3 regions of the Priestia sp. YIM B13491 genome follow, and region 1 is predicted to be linked to each of the others. Evidence: riboswitches for the same ligand, from Rfam matches in the RefSeq annotation. Region 1 holds a riboswitch; each other region holds the start of a gene.

Evidence for each region. Region 1 has a riboswitch for thiamine pyrophosphate ahead of ACFX4E_RS09515 (acetylornithine deacetylase). Riboswitches for the same ligand answer to the same signal wherever they lie in the genome.
Region 2: linked by a shared signal. The riboswitch ahead of thiT (energy-coupled thiamine transporter ThiT) and the one ahead of ACFX4E_RS09515 (acetylornithine deacetylase) in region 1 are both predicted to bind thiamine pyrophosphate.
Region 3: linked by a shared signal. The riboswitch ahead of thiC (phosphomethylpyrimidine synthase ThiC) and the one ahead of ACFX4E_RS09515 (acetylornithine deacetylase) in region 1 are both predicted to bind thiamine pyrophosphate.

Annotation. Positions count from the first base shown of each region.
Region 1 covers NZ_JBHZOR010000002.1:676,944-685,026, forward strand. The annotation lists gene hxlA (3-hexulose-6-phosphate synthase) at 1-394, shown strand, start outside; gene hxlB (6-phospho-3-hexuloisomerase) at 405-962, shown strand; gene ACFX4E_RS09490 (ferredoxin) at 1,074-1,319, opposite strand; gene ACFX4E_RS09495 (ABC transporter substrate-binding protein) at 1,406-2,416, opposite strand; gene ACFX4E_RS09500 (ABC transporter permease) at 2,413-3,156, opposite strand; gene ACFX4E_RS09505 (ABC transporter ATP-binding protein) at 3,153-3,917, opposite strand; gene tenA (thiaminase II) at 3,910-4,581, opposite strand; gene ACFX4E_RS09515 (acetylornithine deacetylase) at 4,587-5,864, opposite strand; TPP riboswitch at 5,979-6,081, opposite strand; gene ACFX4E_RS09520 (MupG family TIM beta-alpha barrel fold protein) at 6,301-7,311, opposite strand; gene ACFX4E_RS09525 (PTS transporter subunit EIIC) at 7,308-8,083, opposite strand, start outside.
Region 2 covers NZ_JBHZOR010000006.1:49,774-57,856, reverse strand. The annotation lists gene ACFX4E_RS20680 (cupin domain-containing protein) at 1-144, shown strand, start outside; gene ACFX4E_RS20675 (cysteine hydrolase family protein) at 166-753, shown strand; gene ACFX4E_RS20670 (GNAT family N-acetyltransferase) at 844-1,335, shown strand; gene ACFX4E_RS20665 (hypothetical protein) at 1,439-1,807, shown strand; gene ACFX4E_RS20660 (amino acid permease) at 1,843-3,282, opposite strand; lysine riboswitch at 3,385-3,569, opposite strand; TPP riboswitch at 3,744-3,844, shown strand; gene thiT (energy-coupled thiamine transporter ThiT) at 3,877-4,485, shown strand; gene ACFX4E_RS20650 (ethanolamine ammonia-lyase reactivating factor EutA) at 4,642-6,057, shown strand; gene ACFX4E_RS20645 (ethanolamine ammonia-lyase subunit EutB) at 6,084-7,454, shown strand; gene eutC (ethanolamine ammonia-lyase subunit EutC) at 7,469-8,083, shown strand, end outside.
Region 3 covers NZ_JBHZOR010000021.1:10,404-18,486, reverse strand. The annotation lists gene ytvI (sporulation integral membrane protein YtvI) at 156-1,187, opposite strand; gene ACFX4E_RS27450 (glutamate/proton symporter GltT) at 1,401-2,660, opposite strand; cyclic di-AMP (ydaO/yuaA leader) riboswitch at 2,767-2,906, opposite strand; gene ACFX4E_RS27445 (undecaprenyl-diphosphate phosphatase) at 3,180-4,004, opposite strand; gene ACFX4E_RS27440 (hypothetical protein) at 4,462-4,752, shown strand; TPP riboswitch at 4,834-4,948, shown strand; gene thiC (phosphomethylpyrimidine synthase ThiC) at 5,062-6,831, shown strand; gene ACFX4E_RS27430 (VanZ family protein) at 6,999-7,454, opposite strand; gene ACFX4E_RS27425 (cation diffusion facilitator family transporter) at 7,715-8,083, opposite strand, start outside.

The DNA of each region.
Region 1 (8,083 bases):
CATCATTACCATCTTAGGTGTTGCTGAAGATATGTCAATCAAAGGTGCTGTAGAAGAAGCAAAAAAACAAGGTAAAAAAATTCTTGTCGATATGATTGGTGTAAAAGATATTAAAGGACGCGCAAAAGAGCTAGACGAATTTGGCGTTGACTATATCTGTGTACACACAGGATACGATCTTCAAGCAGTTGGTCAAAACTCTTTTGAAGATTTAGTAACAATCAAAAGCGTTGTAAAAAATGCAAAAACAGCCGTTGCTGGCGGCATTAAATTAGAATCTTTACCTGAAGTAGTAAAAGCACAGCCTGATCTTGTTATTGTTGGTGGAGGAATCACGAGCCAAGATGATAAAAAATCAGTTGCTTCTCAAATGAAAGAGCTTATTACAAATTAAGGAGCTTTCTATGCAGACAAGCGAACATTTAAAAACAGTTATGAATGAGCTTTTACAAACAACAGCTCTAATCGCTGATGATGAAGCTGAGCAGCTTGTAAATGGCATCATCTCATCTAAAAAAGTGTTTGTCACTGGAGCAGGCCGTTCAGGTCTTATGGGCAAGTCGTTTGCTATGCGTATGATGCATATGGGCATTGATGCTTATGTCATTGGAGAAACCGTGACTTCTACTTTCACAAAGGATGATTTATTAATCATCGGATCAGGTTCTGGCGAGACGAAGAGCTTGATTCCTATCGCTCAAAAAGCAAAAGAACTTGGAGGAAAAGTTGGAGTAGTCACAATTTCTCCCGACTCCACGCTTGGCAAGCTGGCTGACTTTGTCGTGAAGCTGCCTGGTGCTCCGAAGGATCAAGAACAAAGCAGTTATCAAACAGTACAGCCTATGGCGTCGCTGTTTGAGCAAACGCTTCTTCTCTTTTACGATGCGCTGATTCTTCGCTTCATGGAGAAGAAAGAACTTGATACCCATACAATGTACGGAAAGCATGCAAATTTAGAATAAAAAAAGGTCTTGCTCTAGGCAAGACCTTTTTTATTTTGAAACTTTCTATTTCACCAAATATTCACTTATGTCATAACTAAATGTACTTTATCGTTAACTTTTTTAAAAACCTTATTCGAATTTTGTTGCATCTCCATAAAACGGCTGATCTGCGATTTTAATGGATTCTGTTGGGCATCCTTCATACGCTTCCATCATCTCATCTTGCTGATCTTCAGGAACCTCTTTTGTTCCTTCGTTGTTATCTAACACCGCATAAGCAAGACCTTCTGAATCATAATCATAAAGACCTGGTGCGCTCCCTCCACATGCTCCGCAAGCAATACATGTTTCCTTATCTACTATTGTAAAAGCCATAAAAAAACCTCCTTTACCTTTTCACTTTCTCGTTCAGAAAGTTACGTTCAGTATAAGAAGGTTTTTTTAAATTTGTCTTAAATTATTTACTTGGATTCTCCGATATTCTCAAACATTTCATCTACATTTGGCTTTTTCTTAATTAATCCTGAATCTTTTAACCAGTCTACATTTGACTGCCATGATTCTTTCGTTTGACTGCCAAATCCTTGTTCAGACTTCATTTTCGGAAGTAAAATATTTAAACTTTTTGTTTCCACGTCTTTTTCAAGGGGGAAGTTTGATTTATCTTGGTTATCTAATAGAATTTGAAGTGATTCTTTTGGATGTTTCTCTGTGTACTCATACCCTTTTGTAGCGGCACGCCAAAACGCTTTAATCGTATCAGAATCTTTTGCCCACGTTTGATCCCCAGTAACTGCCACTAGCTCGTAATAAGATGGCACGCCGTAATCTGAAGGATCAATGTCAACTGTTTTATATCCTTTTTTATGAAGTAATGGTACTTCGTGGTTAATATATGCACCTATTACGGCATCTACTTTTTTGCTAATCAGCGATGAATTTAACTCAAATCCTACGTCTACTAGTTTTACTTTATTCGGATCTCCTCCATCGCTTTTCACCATTTTCTTTAGAACAGATTCACTTAATGGTGTTCCGCTGTATCCTACTACTTTTCCTTCTAAATCTTTAGGACGCTTAATACCGCTATCTTTCAACGCCACAACTCGGTTCAATGGAGACCTTACGATTGCTCCTACCGACTTTACCGGCACATCTTCATTTGCTCGTGCCATTGCTACATCAGGCTGATAATAAAGGCCGAGTGTAACTTTCCCCGCAGCTGCTAAATTAAGCGAGTCTGTTGGATTAGCAGGAAACTGTACTTTCACATTCAGCCCTTCTTTTTTGAAATATCCTTTTTCTTGTGCAGCATAAATGAAGCTGTGCACTGCATTTGGGTACCAATCAAGCATAATTGTAACGTCTTTTAATTTTTTACTGTCACCAGCTTTATTTTCCTTGTCCTGGCCGCAAGCAGCGAGCATCAAAACAAGCATCAGGCTTAAACCAATTACAAACCATTTTTTCATTCTGTTTTCCTCCACTTTAATGAACGTTTTTCGAAACCTACTACAATAATAAAGAATAAAATACCAAGCGCGGATAAAATCACAATTGGTGCAAATACACCAGCTGCATCAAACTGTGTCATCATACGACGACTGAAATATCCTAAGCCTGCTTGTGCACCTAACCATTCGCCAATGGCAGCACCTATTATACTAAAGGTAACCGCTACTTTGAGCCCTGAATAAAAATGAGGCAGTGCAGAAGGAATGTTCAACTTAAAGAAAATATCTTTTTTTGTTGCTCCCATGGTCAGCATGAGTTCTTTTAACTCTTTATTGGTCGAACGAAGCCCGTCAAATGTGCTAACCGTAATAGGAAAAAAAGTAATTAATACGGTCACAATCACTTTGCTCCAAATGGAGTAGCCAAACCACAGAACAAATACAGGAGCTATGGCAATGGTGGGAATCATTTGCGACGCAATAATAAGCGGATAGAAAGCACGCTCAATAAGCGGACTCCAATTCATCCATACAGCCAGCATAACTCCCAGCACCACGGATATAACCAGCCCAATTACAACAATAGATAGCGTAGCTGGTAAATGCTTAAACAATAAATCCATTCGCAGCTCCCAAAGCTTCGTTAAAATACCGGTGGGCGTTGGTAAAATAAACGGATAGTTTACAATGCGTGCTCCAATTTCCCAAGCAGCCAGCAAAATGACGACTAAAATAACTGAAGCCCCGTATTTTTTCATGTGTTCACCTTCGATCTTAGCTGTTCAATTAAATAATCTTTCACATCAAGCACACGCTGTTGATTCAAATCTTTTTGCGTTCGAGGCCTGCTAAGCGGTACTTTAATCTCTTCAAGATGACTTACCGGCTTGTCTGAAAAGATAAAAATACGATCTGATAAAAACAGGGCTTCGTTTACGTCATGAGTGATAAATAAGATGCTATGTTTACGCTTTTGCCATTGTTCAAGCAGCCATTCCTGCATTGATAAACGCGTAATGGCATCAAGCGCACTAAAAGGCTCATCTAAAAGCAGTACGTTAGAACCGCTTAATACCGTTCGCAGAAAAGAAACACGCTGCTTCATCCCTCCGGATAAATCACTTGGAAAACGATTTTCATACCCTTTTAAACCAAACTCTTCGAGCAGCTGAGATACTTGCCTATGAGCACTTGCTTTTGACACATTGTGAAGCTCAAGCGGCAGAGCTGCATTGTCTAAAATCGTGCGCCACGGAAGAAGCAAATCTTGCTGCGGCATGTAGCCTACTTTTCCAAGCCGTTTTTCATAAGACTGTCCGTTAATCACGATATCGCCTTCACTCTGCTGTTCAAGGCCTGTAATGAGACGAAACAACGTACTTTTCCCAGAACCGCTCGCTCCAACGATACTGACAAACTCGCCTTCTTTTACGTCTAAGTTTAATGATGTTAAAATCGGTTGATCACCGTTTTTGTACGTAAAACTGACGTTTTGAAAAGATAACACAGACTTATTCATGAATTGGCCACATCGCTTCGTTATAAGCCATATCCCAGAACATATACTCAAAACGCGTTGTATTCAAGAAAATTTCTTCGAGCTTTTCTAACTCCGCTTCTGATTTGTCTTCAGTAAGTGAGTCGAATAAATTAATACACCATGTCGCTAGTTCTCCAAATTCTTCTGAGCTGTACATTTCAATCCACTCACGATAAAACTCATTGTTAGCTCCAGGCTTTTCACTGAGTTCTTTTCCTATTTCCCAATAGCTCCACATACAAGGCAAAAGAGCCGCCACTAATTCAGCTAATGTGCCGCTTTGACCAACGTGCAGCATATAGTGTGTGTATGCAAGCGTTGTAGGAGATGGCTGCGCTTTTTCTAATTCTTTTTCACTGATTTCAAATTTCTTGGCATACTCACGGTGCAGGCTCATTTCTTCGTTTAATGTAGAATCCAAAAGTGCAGCAAATTTCCCCATCGTTTGAACATCAGTAGCTTTCATGGCTCCAACCGCAAATAATTTTGCATAATCAATTAGGTAAAGGTAATCTTGAATCATGTAAAAGCGAAACTTCTCCTTTTCAAGCGTTCCGTCTCCCATTCCCTGTACAAAGGGATGATTATGATTTTGACGCCAAATAGGCTGCAGCTTTTCGTATAATCGTTCACTAAATTTCATGATGATCACTCCTTATGCGTATGCAGCCACGTATAAATGAACTGCAACATCACTTTTGTATATTGAACAAGCTGATTTATATCTAATTGTTCGTTCACAGCATGTGCATTTGCTAAATTTCCCGGACCATAAATAGCGGCCGGAATCCCCGCATCAGCTAGCCATCCCCCGTCTGTTACGCTAGTTGACACATCGATTGGGGGCTTTTTCCCTTCAATTTGTTCATGAGTATGTGCAAGCAGCTGTACTCCAGCATGATTTTCATCAATTTCTAATGACGGGAAGATTTCTCCTCTGTCTTCAATCATTGATGTGCCTCCCCATTCAAAGGTTGGCAGGTTATCTTTTAACCATGGATCTGCTTTTGCAATAGCTAAAATGTATTCTTCCACTTCTTTTGATACTTGGTCGTATGATTCATTGGGATAATAGTGAACGGTGACCCACAGCCTGCATTCATCTGCAATAAAAGCAGCATGTCTTCCCCCTTCGATTACTGCTGGATTAATCGTATTTGTTCCCGGCAAAAATCCTGGATAGCTTTTTGTAACAGCCCAGTGGCGCTCCAATTCTTGCAGCCCTCCGATCACTTTTGCCATCTTCTCAATAGCACTCGCAGCTAACAGACCTCCTCCAGCATGAATCATACTTCGGCGTGTACCGTCATGATAGGTTTTACTGCTTTTTATCGTAATCCATCCCGTGATTACTCCGCCTTGACCTTGAATATGTAAATCACTCGTATCAGCAACAAGCGCAAAGTCAGCTGTATATCCTTTCTGACAGCATTGCAGCGTACCTGCCTCTCCCACTTCTTCTCCTACAACGGATTCAAAAATCAAGTCTCCCGGCAGTTCGATTCCTGCTTCTGTTAAAAGCTGGACTGCAAATAATGCTCCTGCCAAGCCGCCTTTCATATCAGCAACTCCGCGTCCGATTATCATGTTGTCTTTTACTACAGCTTCAAACGGATTTGTCTCCCACTTTTCATTTTCTTGTACCTCAGCTACATCCATATGCCCGTTAATAATTAAGCTTTGATAGTCAGCTGATTTTTTCCCTTTTAACGTGCCCACTACAATAGGATCGTTGCAATATAAATCCCACATATCGATGGAAAAACCGCAGTTTTTAAGGAAATCCGCTACGTAGCGCTGCGCTTCATGAGAATTTCGTGCAGGAGGCGCTGGCGTTTTATATGCAACAAGCGTTTTTACTAACTGGATTAGCTCCCCTTTGCGCTCCTCTACCTGTTTGACAAGCAAATCAATTGTTTCTTCCATGTATGACACCTTCCTTTACGCATAAAAAAACACTTCTTTCGCAGGAAAGAAGTGTTTTTGTTTATATACAAAAAATTATTATAACGAGTTCGTAAGGAAATACCATACAAAACATCCATTACAATACCTCTTTCCTACGCTAGTATTACCTAGTTCAGGTTATAAGGGTTAAGACTTCTCGTCTCTCTCAGCTTAGAAAGCACCCCTAGTGGCGTTGTATCTCTATAAAATTAAACGATTATCATATGTTTACCTGTAATAGTTTTATCATAGTAAAGCGTTTTATTCAATAGAAAGGTTCATGATTCAGCAATGAAAATAGTTTCCTTTTTAGTAAAATAAAAAGCACACACTTTTTTTAAGCAGTGTGTGCTCTTTACTTTTATAAGCTTACTAGTTAGCTATCGGCTTCTTTAAAAATACACCGTTTTTCCATTCAGACAGGAATAAGCTCAAGTTTTTGCCCCGGTTTCACTAACGAAAGCAGCTCATGATCTTCTTCTATCACATACCCAATCACGTTCACATTCGCATTTGCAGGCAAATTCGTTTTAGCTATTTGAACCTCTCCTCTATAACGTCCGTAGCCATCATTGTCCATTGTAATTGCTCCGATTCTGCGCTCGACTGTATGAAATGGCGGCACTGGTTTCACAGATCGTGTATCAACTAAACGCAGAGCGTCTCTTGATACATCTGGACGCACGCTGTACGTTCCCTCTATATGAGGTGAACGAATGCGCAGCGGAATAATGCTGCTTTCTTGATATTGAACCAAACGCTTTAATAAACTTGAACCGGCGCATGGATCTCCAATATAAACCTCCGCTACTCCGCAGCCGTATAAATCTACTGCAGAGGTAAAAGGGCATCTATTACGGTCTTTTTCTCTAGTAGGAAGACCTTGATAAATAGGGCCTCTCTTTTCGCCTTCCCCGGGAATATAAGCGCAGACTGGGATACGAAGTTCATTAAATAAATCTGTCTGCTGTTGAAAAAACGTTTCTTCAAGCCCTGTTTCAGGTCGAGGATAAAAATTATGCCATGCAAGCAGCTGATGATGATGAAGACCTGCACATAAGAGTGCTTCAATTTCTTGTTTGGATAACGTACTTGCATTAACAGCAATATAAAATTCATTCGCAAGCGAAAGAGTTTCTGCTGTGCTAAACCCATCGTCTAGTCTAATACCAGATACGCCAAGTGAAGATAGCGACATAAGGCTTTCGATACCTAAATGAACCGGCGTATGCTTGGATACGTCTGCATACACGCTTATTCCACAATCTCTAGCCACATACAGCAGTTCTTTTGCCCGTTCAGCCAAATCTCCTTTTTCCTCTGGAATGTGAAGCGAAGTGAATGCACGTGTGACGCCGCACTCACTTGCTTCTATTAATCTTTTTTTAGCATCACTATCATTTAAATAAAACGAAATGCCAATCATTCAAACTCTCTCGCCATTTCATCGTTGAATCCAAAGAAATACGTACAAACAAAGCCGGCTGCGTAAGCAACAACTAACCCGAGTAAATAAAGAAGAATTTGATGCGCATGAACTAAAAACGTAAGCGGCAAACCTGAGACTCCCACTGCTACAGTCGCAATATGAAAGTGCGCCTGAAACGCTCCGCCGATTCCAGCTCCAAGACAAGCGGTTAAAAAGGGGCGTCCTAAAGGAAGTGTGACTCCAAAAATAAGCGGCTCTCCAATTCCAAGCAGCCCTGAAGGAAGAGCGCCTCCAATTGCTCGCTTTAAACGTTTTTTCTTTGTTTTGATATAGATAGCAAAAGCTGCACCGACCTGACCGGCTCCGCCCATTGCTAGTATAGGAAGAAGCGGATCATCTCCAATTGAATTGATAAGCTCTAAATGAACAGGAGTAAGACCTTGATGAAGTCCTGTAATGACGAGCGGCAAAAATGTTGCTCCTAAAACAAAGCCTGCTACAACTCCTCCAACCTCCAAAACTCCTAAAAGGCCTTTTGTGATTCCGTCTGAAATCAAGCCGCCGATTGGCATGAATACTACATACGTAATAATGCCTGTAATTAACACCGTAACGGTTGGTGTAATAATAATATCCAGTGACTGAGGGACAAATTTACGCACTCGTTTTTCCACTACGGCCATAAAGATTGCTGCAAGCAAAACTCCTATTAAGCCACCCCGACCCGGCAAAAGTGCTTCACCAAAAAGTTTAATATCAGCTACGGCAG
Region 2 (8,083 bases), on a different contig from region 1:
CTTGAAGGATCTATTTACTTTACAGTTGAACATGATACGGTTCTATGTCAGGCAGGAGATCGGATACATTTACCGAAACAGACGGTTCATTCGTCAAAAGCCGGTCCTGATGGGTGCACATACGTTATTTCCATTTTAAAATAAAGATGAAAGAAGATGATGCTTATGCTACGTTCCCGGCCAGTGCTGCTGCTTATTGATGTACAAGAAGGATTTTATTCACCACAGTGGGGGGAAAGAAACAATCTAGATGCAGAAAAACATATGCTGACGCTACTGCAAGCATGGAGGCGCCAAGACTATCCTGTTATTCACGTACAGCATGCATCAGAAAATCCAGATTCTCCTTTACACCCCAGTTCGAAGGGGTTTCAGTTCAAAGAAGGGTTTGGTCCACAAGAAGACGAATACTTAATTCGCAAACACGTGAACAGCTGTTTCATTGGAACAGAGCTAGACAGTTATTTAAAAGCAAATGGTTATGATACGCTTATCTTAATAGGACTAACTACCAATCACTGCGTCTCCACGACTGCCCGCATGGCTGGAAATCTAGGGTACAGAACGTACGTTGTAAACGATGCAACAGCTTGCTTTGATGGTATGTCCTACGATGGAAAAACAAGGCTTCCTGCAGAAGATGTACATACATTCGCACTGTCTTCTTTGCATGAGGAGTTTGCGACGGTCGTTTCTACAAAAGAGACACTTCAAGTTCTTCAAACCTTTCAATATGCTCAAAATCACAACTGATGTGCATGTGCACATCGGTTTTTTATGTAGATTATGTTTATTAAAAGAAGTAAAATAAAGATAATTCTATACTATAAGGAGTTTGTACATATGATCATTCGTTATGCTAAAGAAGAAGATTTACCTATGCTTGTTGAAATTTATAACCAGTCTGTTCAAACAAGTGCTGCTACTTTTGACTTAACGCCTGTAACAGTAGAGCATAGAAGGAGCTGGTTTAATAATCATATTAGCAATGAACTTTTTCCGCTTATTGTCGCAGAAAAAGATGGGGTAGTAGCGGGCTATGCTTCGCTTTCTTCTTATCGAGATAAAGAGGCGTACATTCAAACGGTAGAGCTATCGATTTATATTGATAAAAACCAGCAGGGGCATGGCATTGGAAAAAAGCTTATGAAGCGAATTTTGGAATTAGCTAAAGAACTCAACCATCACGTTGTTATTTCAGGGATTACAAAAGGGAATGATATCAGTATCAAAATGCATGAGCAATTTAATTTTACATTTTGCGGAGAATTTAAAGAAGTAGGCTGGAAATTTAATCAGTGGCAAGATGTTCTTTTTTATCAGCTTATTTTATAAGATGTATGACACCTTTACACATTGTAACGTTTTAGTTTCATGTGTAAAGGTTATTAAAATAATAAGTCGTTTTATTATTTTAATACGAAAGGTGTTAGCTATCATGAATACACATTTTCAATATCAGTATCTAAGAGCTATTCCAAAAAGATGGTCAAAAAAAGAACTGCATATCCAGCTGAATAGAATCAAACACAACTCTGAACTATCTACTATAGCAGCAGATCCGCTTTTTTATCTGTTAGAATGTACCCATTCAGGCCTTCAAACTCAACAAGAAATCATAGACTACATCCAAAGCATTCCTACTCATCAACTTCCATCTTTTGTAACCTATTTAAGCAGGTTAATTCAGCATATTTATTATATAGAAGCTGCTGATTACTGTAATCGCCCCCTCAAAGGTTATATGCTTGTTATGAAAAACCAGCCCGCCTATATATCTCTTCATTTTGCTGATCAGATCACGTAAAAAAGCTCTCTATTCAAAAGAATAGAGAGCTTTTTTTATTCGTATTTTTTTACTGTTACTTGGCATTCTTTTAACGGAATAAGTTTTGACTTTTTCGTCCATTTGTATCCTAACCAAACAATTAAGAATAAAGGAAGTCCGATATAAGAAACAAGTACACCGTACCAGTCAATCGAATCACCCGTAAACGCCGAATAGTTTTGACCTAAAATGACAACAGCACATAAAATAAAGGCAAAGATAGGACCAAACGGGAAAAGTTTTGCATGATATGGAAGTTCACTCAAATCATGACCTTGAGCAACAAATGCTCTTCTAAAACGATAGTGGCTGATGGCAATTCCTAACCAAGCAATAAAACCAGACATACCAGAAGCGTTAAGTAACCACGTGTATACCGCACCGTCTCCAAAAAATGAAGCACCAAATGCAAGTGTACCGACAAGTGCCGTTGCGATTAAAGCATTAACCGGAACGCCTCGTTTATTTACTTTTGCTAAGAACCTCGGTGCTTTTCCATCTTTCGCTAAGTTCCAAAGCATACGCGTAGAAGCATACATACCTGAGTTACCAGCAGATAAAACGGCTGTTAAAATAACGGCATTGATAGCTGATGCTGCAAACGCCAGACCTGCTCGTTCGAATATTAAAGTAAATGGACTTACCCGCACATCATCACTTGCTAATGAATCCGCTGTGTATGGAATAAGCATCCCGATAACAAAAATAGCTAAAATATAAAATAACAAGATGCGCCAGAAGACTTGTTTAACTGCGCGAGGAACCGTTTTTTCCGGATCTTCACTTTCTCCAGCTGCGACTCCAAGCAACTCTGTTCCTTGGAATGAAAAACCAGCAGCCATAAAAATACCTAAGACAGTAAAGAATCCACCGTGAATGGGTCCATCACCAAGCGTGAAGTTTTTAAAACCTGGTGCTTCATTGTTAAAGATACCAAAAATCATCATAATACCAATAACTAAAAAGATGATAACCGTTACTACTTTAATTAACGAAAACCAAAATTCAGATTCACCAAATCCTTTTACAGAAAGGTAGTTAAGCCCAAACATAATTAATAAAAACAGGGCACTCCATAAAATAGAAGAAGAGTTTGGGAACCAAAATTTCATAATAAGGGCTCCAGCCGATAATTCAGCTGCAATCGTAATAGCCCAGTTATACCAATAGTTCCAGCCGAGAGCGAAACCAAAGGATGGATCTACAAACCGAGACGCATACGTACTAAACGAACCGGCTTCAGGCATATAAGCTGCGAGCTCCGCTAGGCTGGTCATCAAAAAGTAAACCATGACACCAATGATAGCGTAAGCTAAAAGCGCTCCCCCAGGTCCTGCTGTGTGAATTGCTCCACCACTTGCTAGGAATAAGCCGGTTCCGATGGCTCCTCCTAATGAAATCATCGTCAAGTGGCGAGATTTCAACCCACGTTTTAATTCTTGCTGCTCTTGCATAGATAAATACTCCTTTCGAATGTACGGAAAGAGACGGGATAACATAAAAAAAGCCCGCAGTATATGTGCGCGCTTTTAAATCTGAAAACCGCGTCAACCTTCCGTGAAGATAGCTCTTCACATCACTCGCATGATGTGACAGTTCTGTTCCTGTTCGGAGACAGCCCCAGCTTAAATCAACCGAGAAGTGATCTAAACTTCGGCAATTTTTCCTTTCAAGCAACATCCTCAATGTTCTCTGCATTTCCGTTGCTTTACTATTAAAAACTGCGACCTCTACCTCATCGATTAGGATGAGGGTTTTTTATATTCATTTGACATAAAAGAAGTATACCAAATACTAAAACGATTGTCATTATAAAAAATAGATTCAGAAAATAGAAACATCTTTGAAATCTCTCGAATCTATTTTGTTACATATGATATAATGGATGTTGTCATAATACTACATAAATATCCGAACGTACCACAGGGGGAGCCGCCGTGCTGAGAGTGAACAAATTGTTCAGACCCTTCGAACCTGTTAGTTAACGCTAGCGTAGGAATGTGGGAATAGTAGCATATATTTGCTTACTCCTGTGTAAACCGTTTGATATGAATGATTCAAAAACAGGAGTGAGAAACGTGAATAAAGCATTACCTTTACAGGCTAAAATTGAAATAGCTATTTTTGCAGCATTGGCACTTCTACTTGATCTTTTGCCTTCCATTAAGATTGCAACGGCTGTGAGTATTTCGTTCTCCATGGTGCCCATTTTTATTATGTGCTTTCGCTGGGGAGTAAAAGGCGGGGCTCTATCTGGTCTATTATGGGGGCTTTTACAGTTGGCAACAGGAACGGCTTATATTTTAACAGCGCTGCAAACGTTTATTGAATATATTGTGGCTTTTGCTTTTATAGGTTTTGGAGGTATTTTTTCGCAATCTATTAAAACAAATTTAGCTAACAATAACAGATCAAAAGCTTTTGTTTTGATTGTTTTATCCCTTATTATCGGCAGCTTCGCACGGTATTTCTGGCACTTTATTGCGGGTATTATTTTCTGGGGATCATATGCGCCAAAGGGCATGTCCGCTCTATGGTATTCTTTTTCAATGAACGGGATTTCAATGGTAGGATCACTAATAGCCTGCTTAATCATTCTTTCACTATTAATTCCATCGGCATCAAGAATGATTATAACTAAATCACACTCATCATAAGCAAAAAGACTAAATCTACCAAGATTTAGTCTTTTTTGTCATTTGTCACCTTTGTTTACACAAAAGTGTGTCAGGTTTGATAACATAGTTAGTGAAATATTCAAAAAACTGTTTTATGATAATCACCATATTCAAACGAGATAAGGGATTGATAGCATGCTACAGAAATGGATCACGAGCATAGGTTTAGATATTGGAACAAGTACAACAAAACTGATTGTAAGCAAGCTGTTAATAGCAAATCAACAAAATCAGTTTACGCTGCCAGGCTGTCAAATTATTGATCGTCGCGTAACGTATGCAAGTTCTATCTATACCACTCCTATGCTAAACGATGTTGAAATCGATGTTCAACGATTAACGGTACTACTAGAACAAGAGTATAAGAATGCAGGAATCTCCTTAGATCAAGTGGAGGCAGGTGCTGTGATCATCACAGGAGAAACGGCCAGAAAGAAAAATGCAGAAAGTATCGTTCACTATCTAGCCGAACATGCTGGGGATTTTGTTGTTGCAACAGCCGGCGCTGACTTAGAAGGAATATTAGCTGCAAAAGGATCAGGAGCAATCGAACGTTCTGCTGAAACAAATGCAGTAATTGCCAATATTGATGTAGGAGGAGGAACTGCTAACATCGCTTTATGTCAAAATGGAAAAGTTATAGAAACGTTTACACTGCATGTGGGAGGAAGATTAATTCGTCTGAATTCAGAAGGTTTGGTTACCTACGTTTCTTCTCATTTAACTGAATTTTTGAAAAATAATTCTTTAACACTGCGAGAAGGTGAAAAAGCAACATTTGAAAAGCTCTCGTCTATCTGTCAATTACTAGCTGAAGAAACCGTGAATTATGTAAATGCGCTGAATCAAAATTCCTCGCTGATCGTTTCTCCTCATACAAGATCTTCTATCCCCGAAATGATCATGGTTTCAGGAGGAGTAGGAGAAATGATGGAGAAGCAAAAGCCAAAAACAGTGAAGGAAGTGGCCATACATGGAGACGTTGGTCCGCTTCTAGCATATCATTTTCAATCCATCCAAGTATCTCAAGCCGCTGAGACAACGCGCGCTACTGTAATTGGGGCTGGTATGCAAAATACAGAAGTTAGCGGATCAACTGTATACATTGGGTCAAAGCGGCTGCCGTTAAAAAATATACCGATTGTAGAGATACCTGTTCAGCAAGAAGAGAAATGGAATCCGCTGATGTTTCAAGAAAGAGCTCGAGCGGCATGTATGCAGGCTTCAACTATTTTCAGCGCAGAAGATCCCCCCGCTGCTATTGCTTTATCTCATTTTCCTTACTGCAGCTATAAGATGCTTCAAGAATTAGCAAAAGTAATAAGCGCTGAATTTATTGCTTGTTTTAAAGGAGCTAAGTGCCTCGTTGTTCTATGCGAGCAAGATATTGCAAAAGCTTTAGGACAAGCATTAGCTAAACAGAGGAAAGAGTTAGAAATTATTTGTTTAGATCAAATTGATTTTACACACGGAGATTACATTGATCTAGGGTTACCAGTAGCTGGAGAAGCGATCTCCGTTTCCGTTAAAACGCTCGCTTTTTCATCATAATCTACTAAATATACAAGGAGGAAACGATGTTTAAAACTACACGATTGTTAGGAGAAACATTTTCATTTTATAGCTTAAAAGAAATCATGGCCAAAGCAAACGAAGAGCGTTCTGGAGATCAGCTCGCAGGAGTTAGCGCTGAGTCAATGAAAGAACGAATGGCAGCAAAGCAAGTCCTAGCTGATATCACACTTGCTGATATCAGAAACTATCCGCTGCTCAGCGCAGATGAAGACAACGTCTCGGCATTAATCGAAAGTCAGATTGATTCATCTGTTTACGATATTATTAAAAATTGGACAGTAGGGGATTTAAGAGAATATATTTTATCCGATCAGCATAGCGGAGAAGACCTTCTTGCACTTAGCCAAGGATTAAGCAGCGAAATGATTGCGGCGGCTACTAAAATTATGTCCAATTTAGATTTAATTCAAGGAGCTGCCAAGATAGAAGTGCAAACTACTTGTCAAACGACTATCGGCCAAAAAGGAGTATTGGCTTCTAGAGCCCAGCCTAATCATCCTTCAGATAATTTAAAAGGAATGAGAGCATCTCTATACGAAGCGTTAAGCTATGGAATTGGAGATGCGGTTATCGGAATTAACCCTGTTATTGACACAACGGATAATATCTACGCGCTTTTAAATGAAACAAAAAATATAATCAACGAATGGTCAATTCCTACTCAAAACTGTGTATTATCACACGTAACGAGTCAAATGAGAGCAATTGAAAAAGGAGGATCTGCTGACTTGATTTTTCAAAGTTTAGCAGGTACAGAAGCTGGTAATGATTCATTTGGAATTTCACTGTCTATGCTCGATGAAGCGACAGCGTTAATTCGTGAAAAAGGAACGGCAAAAGGTCCAAACCGCTGGTATTTTGAAACAGGACAAGGTTCTGAACTGTCAGCAGAAGCTCACTATAACATTGATCAAGTAACGCTCGAAGCCAGATGCTACGGCTTAGCTCGTCACTACAAGCCTTTTTTAGTTAATACAGTTGTTGGATTTATTGGACCTGAATACTTATATAACAGCAAACAAGTTCTACGAGCTGGGTTAGAAGATCATTTTATGGGTAAAATGCACGGCCTGCCTATGGGAGTAGACGTATGTTACACCAACCACATGGATGCTGATCAAAATGATATGGATAATTTAAGTATGCTTCTGGGAACAGCTGGAGTGAACTTTGTCATAGGAGTGCCCATGGCTGATGACTGCATGCTAAACTACCAGTCTCTTAGTTATCATGACATTGCAACGGTCCGTAACGTGTTAGGTCGTACCCCAACGCCGTTATTTCAAAAGTGGCTTGAAGATCAGCGTATTATGGACAACGGGCGCTTTACGTCTAGAGCCGGAGACCCAACTATTTTTATGAATTTGATTTAAGGAAGGTGCTTACTATGATACCAAAGTCAAATCGCGATCCGCTTGAAACACTTAAACAATTTACCCCTGCCCGCATAGGTGTCGGCCGTACAGGAACAAGGCCGCTAACAAAAGACGTTTTATCTTTTCGCACGGATCACGCTGCAGCTGTAGACTCTGTATATGGAGTAGTTTCAGAAGATATTTTAGCCGAGTTTAACCTTTTCTCTGTGAATACACGTGTGGAGTCAAAAGAACATTATTTAAAACGGCCAGATCAAGGAAGGTTATTAGCAGATAACGCTAAGAAAGAAATTTTTAAAAACTGTGTGCAGCGGCCTGATGTACAAGTGGTAGTCTCGGATGGACTGAGCGCCAAGGCAATTGAAGAAAACATAAGCGACGTCTATCCAGCTTTAATTGACTCCCTGCAGTCATATGGACTTCATATCGGGACTTCATTTTTTGTAAAAGGGGGACGAGTTGCGTGTATGGATGAAATAGGCGAGATCATAAAGTCAAAAGCACTTGTGCTATTGATTGGGGAGCGACCTGGACTGGTCAGTGCTGAATCAATGAGTGCTTACATGTGCTATGAACCTAGCAAAGGCAAAAAAGAGTCTGATCGTATGGTCATTTCTAATATTCAT
Region 3 (8,083 bases), on a different contig from region 1:
TCTCCTCCTCATGTCATTAAATCTAAGACTGCAAAACTATAATTAACCGATTGATAGATAAAAACCAATGCGACATAGTTTTTTCCTTTCCCTCTTTACGTATTACGTACCACAAAAGTTTCAATAAAAAAAAGCGCTAGTTTTATCCAGCGCTTTTATAGTTTAAAGTTAATTTGAATAATACCTACTTTACGAAGAGCATCGTATAAAATAACTAAAGCCGGTCCTAAAAATAACCCGACAAAACCTAAAAGTTTAAATCCAATGTACAAACTAACTAGTGCAGCCAAAGGTGAAATACCCATATTTGTAGAAAATACTTTTGGTTCTACTACACGTCTTACTACCGTAATGACTCCAAATAGAATAAATAAGCCGATTGCTAATGAGTCATGCCCTTGCGTAAGAGCAAAAATCCCCCATGGAACGAGCACCGAGCCTGTCCCAAGGATTGGTAAAATATCGACAATTACAATTAATAAACTAAGAAGCGCGGTATACGGAACATCTAATAGCCAAAGCCCTACATAAGCCATTACAAACGTCATGACACTTAAGATAATTTGTGCCTTGATAAAACCAACCCCCGCTTGGATAAGCTGAGTGATGACAACTTGTAGCTTATATTTCGTTTCTTCTGTTAAAAATGACTTGATTTTATTTTTAATAGCAGGCAGCTCAAGGCTGATAAATACAAGCGCTACTAAATAAATAAGAAACTCTAATAGAAACCCAGGAACAGTAGCGGCAAAGCTAATGATAATTTCTACCGTACTTTTTAATAGAGAATCTAATGAATTTACGGTTTTTTCAAGCGTGCGCTCGATAGAAGAAATCACTTCTGTAGGAAGAGCGTTTGAATAGTATTTCCACTTAATAATAGTTGGATAAATCGCGGTTTCATAGATTTCTTTTACAAAGGAAGGCGCTATTTTTGAAAGAGCAACCACTTGCGTAACGATTGTCCGAACAATAAAAAATCCAATAAGTATGAGCGAAACAACATATAAAATGAAGGTCATAAGCACTGCATAGACTCTCTTCATTTTAAAAGATTGATGCAATTTTTGAACAATACCCTCAAGCGCTAATGCTGTTAATAAAGCAAACACAATCGGTAAACTGTAAGGGATTAACAAACATACGATTACTATCGAGGCGATGACCCATATTCGTTTTTTCCACATACTCTACTATCCCCCAACTAGCTAAGCTATCTCTATATTTATTGATAAAGAAAGGAACCAGTGACTGCTTTTATGTAAGAATAAAATTTGGATTTATTTATACCTGATGTTACATATTATAGGGTCAATTTCCATAATAATAAAGGAATTATTATGAAAAAAGCTACTTATTCTAATTTTTTGAATAGAATAAGTAGCTTTTTAATTTATAAATTAGCCGGCTCTCATGACCTCTGTACCTTTTTTAGGGTCAAATTTGCCTTCAGATTTAGACATCACAATTGCTGCTAGTGTGTTTCCTACTAAGTTAACAACCGTACGTGCCATATCCATGATTCTGTCTACTCCAGCAATGAAGGCTAATCCTTCTGCCGGAACACCGATTGTTCCAAGAGTAGCCAGTAATACAACAAATGATGTTCCTGGCACGGCAGCCATTCCTTTAGATGTAACCATCAATACAAGAATGAGCGTCAGCTGTTGAACGATCGTTAAATCAATACCGTACACCTGCGCTAAGAATAACGCTGCAATCGCTTGATAAAGAACGGAACCATCTAGATTAAATGTATAACCAATTGGTACAACGAACGATACGATAGCTTTTGGACAGCCCATCTTTTCAAGTTTTTCCATAATACGCGGAAGAACTGTCTCAGAACTAGATGTACTGTATGCTAACAACAGTTCATCTTTCATATAGCGGAACAAGTGGAAAATGTTAATTCCTGCCCATTTCGCGATTCCTCCTAATACAATAAGTAGGAAGAAAATTAACGCTAAGTAAACTAAGATAACAAGCTTTCCTAATGAAAGAAGTGACTCTAAGCCGAATTTTGAAACTGTTACACCAATTAAAGCAAATACACCAATTGGAGCCACTTTCATTACAAGGTTTACCACGTGAAACATTGCATGAGAAACGCCGTCGAAGAATTGTACAACTGGCTTTCCTCTTTCCCCAATTGCCGCTACTCCAAGTGCAAATAACACTGTAAAGAAGATAATTGCTAGCATGTCTCCTTCAACAATTGACTGGAAAAAGTTTGTTGGAACAATGTGTAAGAACGTTTCAGCCACTGACTTTCCTTCTTGCTGTTTTGATGTTTCAACGTATTGTGAAATATCACTCTTCTGTGCTGAATGAATGTCTACACCTTGCCCAGGATGAAAAATATTAGCAACCAATACACCGATTATAATTGCAAAAGTCGTAATAATTTCAAAATAGAGAATGGTTTTAACGCCGAGCTTTCCGACCTGTTTACCGCTCCCTGCTCCTGCAACTCCAACGACTAAGCTTGAGATAACAATTGGAATAACAATCATCTTAATTAATCTTAAAAATAGGTCTCCTAGCGGCTGTAGGTATGTTACTACACGCGGATCGTTAAACCAAATTACCCCTACAAGAACACCGAGGATTAATCCGGTAAAAATCTGCGTAGCCAAACCAAAACGAATTTTTTTCATAGATGTACCTCCCCAAAGATGTATGACATTTGTATATACTTTTCTGAAAAAACAAAAAAAGACTATTCTTAAGAAAGAACAGCCTTTTACTTACGCTATTTTGGGCTCTTTCTCTCAATGAAGCAAACGGGGTTAACTGTCGGATTCGGAATTGAGAGTTTCCTACCTTTTGTAAGGATTCACCCCAAGGCAGCTTTACTGCCGATAATGATTCCCCCGCTCTATACGATTAAGCTTATTATTCAGTTTTTATAAAATTAAAACGATCTATACGTTGTCATACGTTTTTTACAGTCAATAAAACTAAACAGAAGTCTTACTTTTACTTAACTTTATACTGCACAAATATTAATTTACTATTTTTCGACACGTTTTGTCAATACCCATGTTTATAAAACGCTTTCAAAAGGCGATAATATATATTTATGCAAAAAAGCTATTGCAACATTGCAATAGCTTTTTCTTGCTCTTTGAGTCTCTATTAGAAGCTTACGGGACTAAAGAACTCGCGTGTTTATTTTATAAAAATACAAAATATAGAATGGCTGCTAACACAATTCGATATAGTGCAAACGGTACTAATTTGATACGATTAATTAATTTCAGGAAAAAGCGAATAGATACCAGCGCAAAAATAAAGGCGCTGATAAAACCAGCAATAAAAAACGGTAGCGCATCTGATGTGAAATACTGCCAGTTTTTAACCAATGAAAGTCCACTTGCTCCTGCCATGATTGGCACTGCCATAATAAATGTAAAATCTGCCGCTGCCTTATGGCTCATTCCAAGAAGAACTCCTCCTGAAATCGTTGAGCCTGAACGAGAAAAACCTGGCCAAAGAGCAATACATTGAAACAGTCCTATACCCAGTGCTTGTCCATAAGACATTTGGTCCACCGTCTCTACACGCGGACGTTTAGGTCCAAACAAATCTGCTAGAATCATTAATACAGCTCCGACTACTAAGCCAATTAGCACCGTATTTAAAGAAAACAAATGTTCATCAATGTAATCATCAAACAAAAGTCCTAACACTCCTGCGGGTAACAAACCAACAATTACCTGCATTAAATTCAAGCGATTTGTCGGCCCAATTGGAGCAGCTGGCTTTTTTCCCAATCCTAATAAATTAATGAAACGATCTTTAAAAATAACTACTACTGCTAAGATCGACCCTAGCTGAATAACAATTTTAAATGTATTAGCTACTGGAGATGAAAATAATTCTTTGGAATTTAACCATAGGTCATCCACAATAATCATATGCCCAGTTGACGAAACAGGAGCAAACTCTGTTAAACCTTCTACAATCCCTAAAATGATTGCTACAATAATTTCCCACATAAAGCTATGTACCTTGCCTTTCTTTCAAATTAATAAGCTTATCGCTTAGTTTTACATGCTCAACTATTTTCCTATTTTGACACTTGCTTTTTTATCATAATTGTTAAAACTATGAAATACAATGTGTATTTGCAAAAAGATAAGAATCTTTAATAATTTGTAATAAAAACCTTACATGCTATAATCAAAAAACACGATATCAGCTTTTATTTATATTAGAAAGTAGTCACTATGTTCGGTATAAATTCCGGTTCCTTAGCTAAAAATGAATCATCTAGACTATTTTTCTTTAGTGTACAAAAATGACTAAATCATTATGTTTTTTCCATCCCCTTTACTGTCATCTATCATTTTAATCAACTAGTGCTTGCTTATACGGCATATCCCCTAAGTAATTTGAAACTTTTTTCTCTCTTTACTCGTATATAGTAGTATCTTTTTTAGGAGGCTTTTTACTATGAATGGAAATGTACGTACAATGAAATGGGTGACTGCTGGGTATGAAGCCTTGCTGGGAATTCCTTTAATTGGCGCCGGGATTGTTATGGGCTTTAGTTATACTCCTCTTTTTATTGGATTTATTCTTCATGCTATCACGCTCATTTTAGCTAATAGACGAGGGTTATCTGCGTATGGAAACATACTAGGGATTGTTACTTCACTGGTTGCTTGGATTCCATTTTTAGGGTTTATCATGCACATTATTACAGCTATTGTGATTGCAATCGATGCCGCTAGACAACGTTAATTGTCTAGCTTTTTTTATTTAAGGGTTGATTTTTTACCGAATGATGGTAAACTTAAGCCGTAAATTGAATAATTTGAATGTTATTTCTACTAGGGGTGTCTGATAGCTCAGACTGAGAGAAGAGTGCAATAAAACTCTTTAACCCTTTGAACCTGATTTGGGTTATACCAGCGGAGGGAAGTAGTCTTGAAAAGAATAGTATATGTTTATTCTTTTTTCGCCTATTCCATCGGGTTCTGTCTATCACAGAACCCGATTTTTTTATGGTTCGGTATAGCTACACTTTATGCGAAACCGGAGGAATATGTAATGTCAAAACAAAATGTATCAGTTTCTATGAAAAAGCCTTTTCCAAACAGTCACAAAGTATATGTCCAAGGATCCAGAGAAGACCTTAAAGTGCCTATGCGTGAAATTCATCAGTCTCCTACTACAGGATCTTTTGGGGAAGAAGAAAATAGTCCCGTACGTGTATACGACACGAGCGGTGTTTATACAGATCCCTGTTATGAAATTAATTTACAAAAAGGATTACCGGCTCTGCGCGAAAAGTGGATTGCAGAACGAAACGATGTAGAAACATATCAAGGCCGTACGGTTCAGCCACAGGATAACGGTTATTATGACGGTGATCCAAGAGATCAGTACGAGCGCTTTATCACTAAACGTTTACCTTTGCGCGCGAAAAAAAATCAAAATGTAACGCAAATGCACTATGCGAAAAAAGGAATCATCACGCCCGAAATGGAATTTATCGCTATTCGTGAACAGATGAATCCTGAAGTTGTGCGTGAAGAAGTAGCAAGAGGACGTGCAATTATCCCTAATAATATCAATCACCCTGAGAGCGAACCGATGATTATCGGCCGCAAATTCCATGTGAAAATTAATGCTAATATCGGAAATTCAGCTATTCGTTCAGCTATTGAAGATGAAGTAGAAAAAATGACATGGGCAACGCGTTGGGGAGCCGATACAATTATGGATCTATCAACAGGAAAGGATATTCACACAACACGCGAATGGATTATCCGCAACTCGCCTGTTCCTGTAGGGACCGTTCCTATTTACCAAGCGCTTGAAAAAGTAAAAGGCGTAGCAGAAGATCTAACGTGGGAAGCATACCGCGATACATTAATTGAACAAGCAGAACAAGGTGTTGATTACTTTACTATTCACGCAGGTGTTCTTTTACGTTATATTCCCCTGACAGCGAAACGTACGACAGGTATTGTTTCACGCGGAGGATCCATCTTGGCGCAGTGGTGTTTAGCTCATCATGAAGAGAACTTTTTATATACTCGCTTTGAAGAAATCTGTGAAATCTGTAAAGCATACGATATTGCTATTTCGCTTGGCGATGGGCTACGTCCTGGTTCCATTGCAGATGCTAATGATGAGGCACAGTTCGGTGAATTAGAAACGCTTGGTGAATTAACTAAAATTGCTTGGAAACACGATGTTCAAGTTATGATTGAAGGTCCTGGACATGTTCCAATGCATCTCATCAAAGAAAACGTAGATAAACAAATGGAAATATGCCAGGAAGCTCCCTTCTATACTCTTGGACCGCTTACAACCGACATCGCTCCAGGCTATGACCATATTACATCAGGTATTGGTGCTGCAATGATTGGCTGGTTTGGGACAGCTATGCTTTGCTACGTAACGCCAAAAGAACATTTAGGACTCCCGAATAAAGAAGACGTTCGCGAAGGCGTTATCACCTATAAAATTGCTGCGCATGCTGCTGACCTAGCAAAAGGCCATCCAGGAGCACAAAAACGCGATAATGCTCTGTCTAAAGCAAGATTTGAATTTAGATGGAATGATCAATTTAACCTGTCACTAGATCCAGAGCGCGCAAAAGAATATCACGATGAAACACTTCCCGCTGAAGGTGCTAAAACAGCCCATTTCTGTTCAATGTGTGGACCTAAATTCTGTTCGATGCGTATTTCTCAAGATATTCGTAACATGGCTCAAGAAAATGAAAAAGATGTAAACGAAGTAAGAAAAGAAGGAATGAAAGAAAAAGCTAAAGAGTTTGTTAACAGTGGTTCAAATATCTATCAATAATGAAGTAGAACAGCTTAAAAAACAAATTAAGCAGCTTGAAGGAAAGTTATTATTTGTTCAGCAAAATTGTCAGCACATTATCGTTGAATCCTCACATTCTTCCGTAAGACGCTGCATTAAGTGTTTCTATCAACAAGATGCAAAAAGGACTTCGTAAAGAAGTCCTTTCATCTTTTTTTGAAACGTGCTTTCAGCATGTTCTTGATCCAATATAGTATTTTAATAATAACCCAGCCTATAAATGTACCTAGCGTATTCAAAAAGATATCATCAATATCAAATACTCGTTCCGTTAGCTTGTACTGTAAAATTTCAATCAGAAAACTGATTAAGAAACCAGTCGTAAAGACTTGAATAAAACCGTCAAACCACTTCATAAACAACGGAATAAACATTCCAAGCGGCGCAAACATCACGATATTTCCCAGTATATTTGTCAGAGTGAGCATTATATTACCGCTGTCCCACATCAGACGGATTGTACTAAATAAATCCAAGTTCATTGCTTTTCCGTAAACATGTTCGTTTTCCCGTATGAGAGTAGCATAAATGACCACTGCCGTATACGCAATAAATAGAGTGAACATGACTTTTTTAACAATTGACCTGATGCTTACATTCACTTCAACATCACCTTCTTTGACTCCCAAAACCATTTATTATTATCTATATGTACCCGTCCACTGCTTTCATTCGTAGTGAATGCATTTATATGCTTTTTTATCCTATCACATCAATAAATAAATACAATTCCCTTTATACAATTTTATTAAACTTGATTCTTTATAAATAAAAACCCTCATTATTTTATGCTACTCATTTCATTAATTTCTACATCTATAAATAATAAGAAGCAGCGAGATAACACTTCGCTGCTTCTTATTTAATCTGGATAATAAGGATTCAAATGGATTAATACTTCCTGAATATTATCATGCTTTTTCATAAGTGTAGCTTTGATTTCTCGTCCTAAATCATGACCTTCCTTAATTGTTTTAAAGTGGTCAATTGAAATACGTACATCCACTAATATGTAATGGCCATGTTCTCTTGCTCGAACGCGATCAATCCGCTTCACATCTTCAAATTCATAAATACTTTCTTCAAGTTCTTTCAGTAGCTCTTCATCAATATTGCCTTCCATTAAGATTTGAAAAGACTCTCCCATCATTTGTCTGGCAATGTTAAAAATTAAATAAGCAACAAAGATACTTGCTATTTTATCTCCGTATAACAGCAGTTGAACATCCAT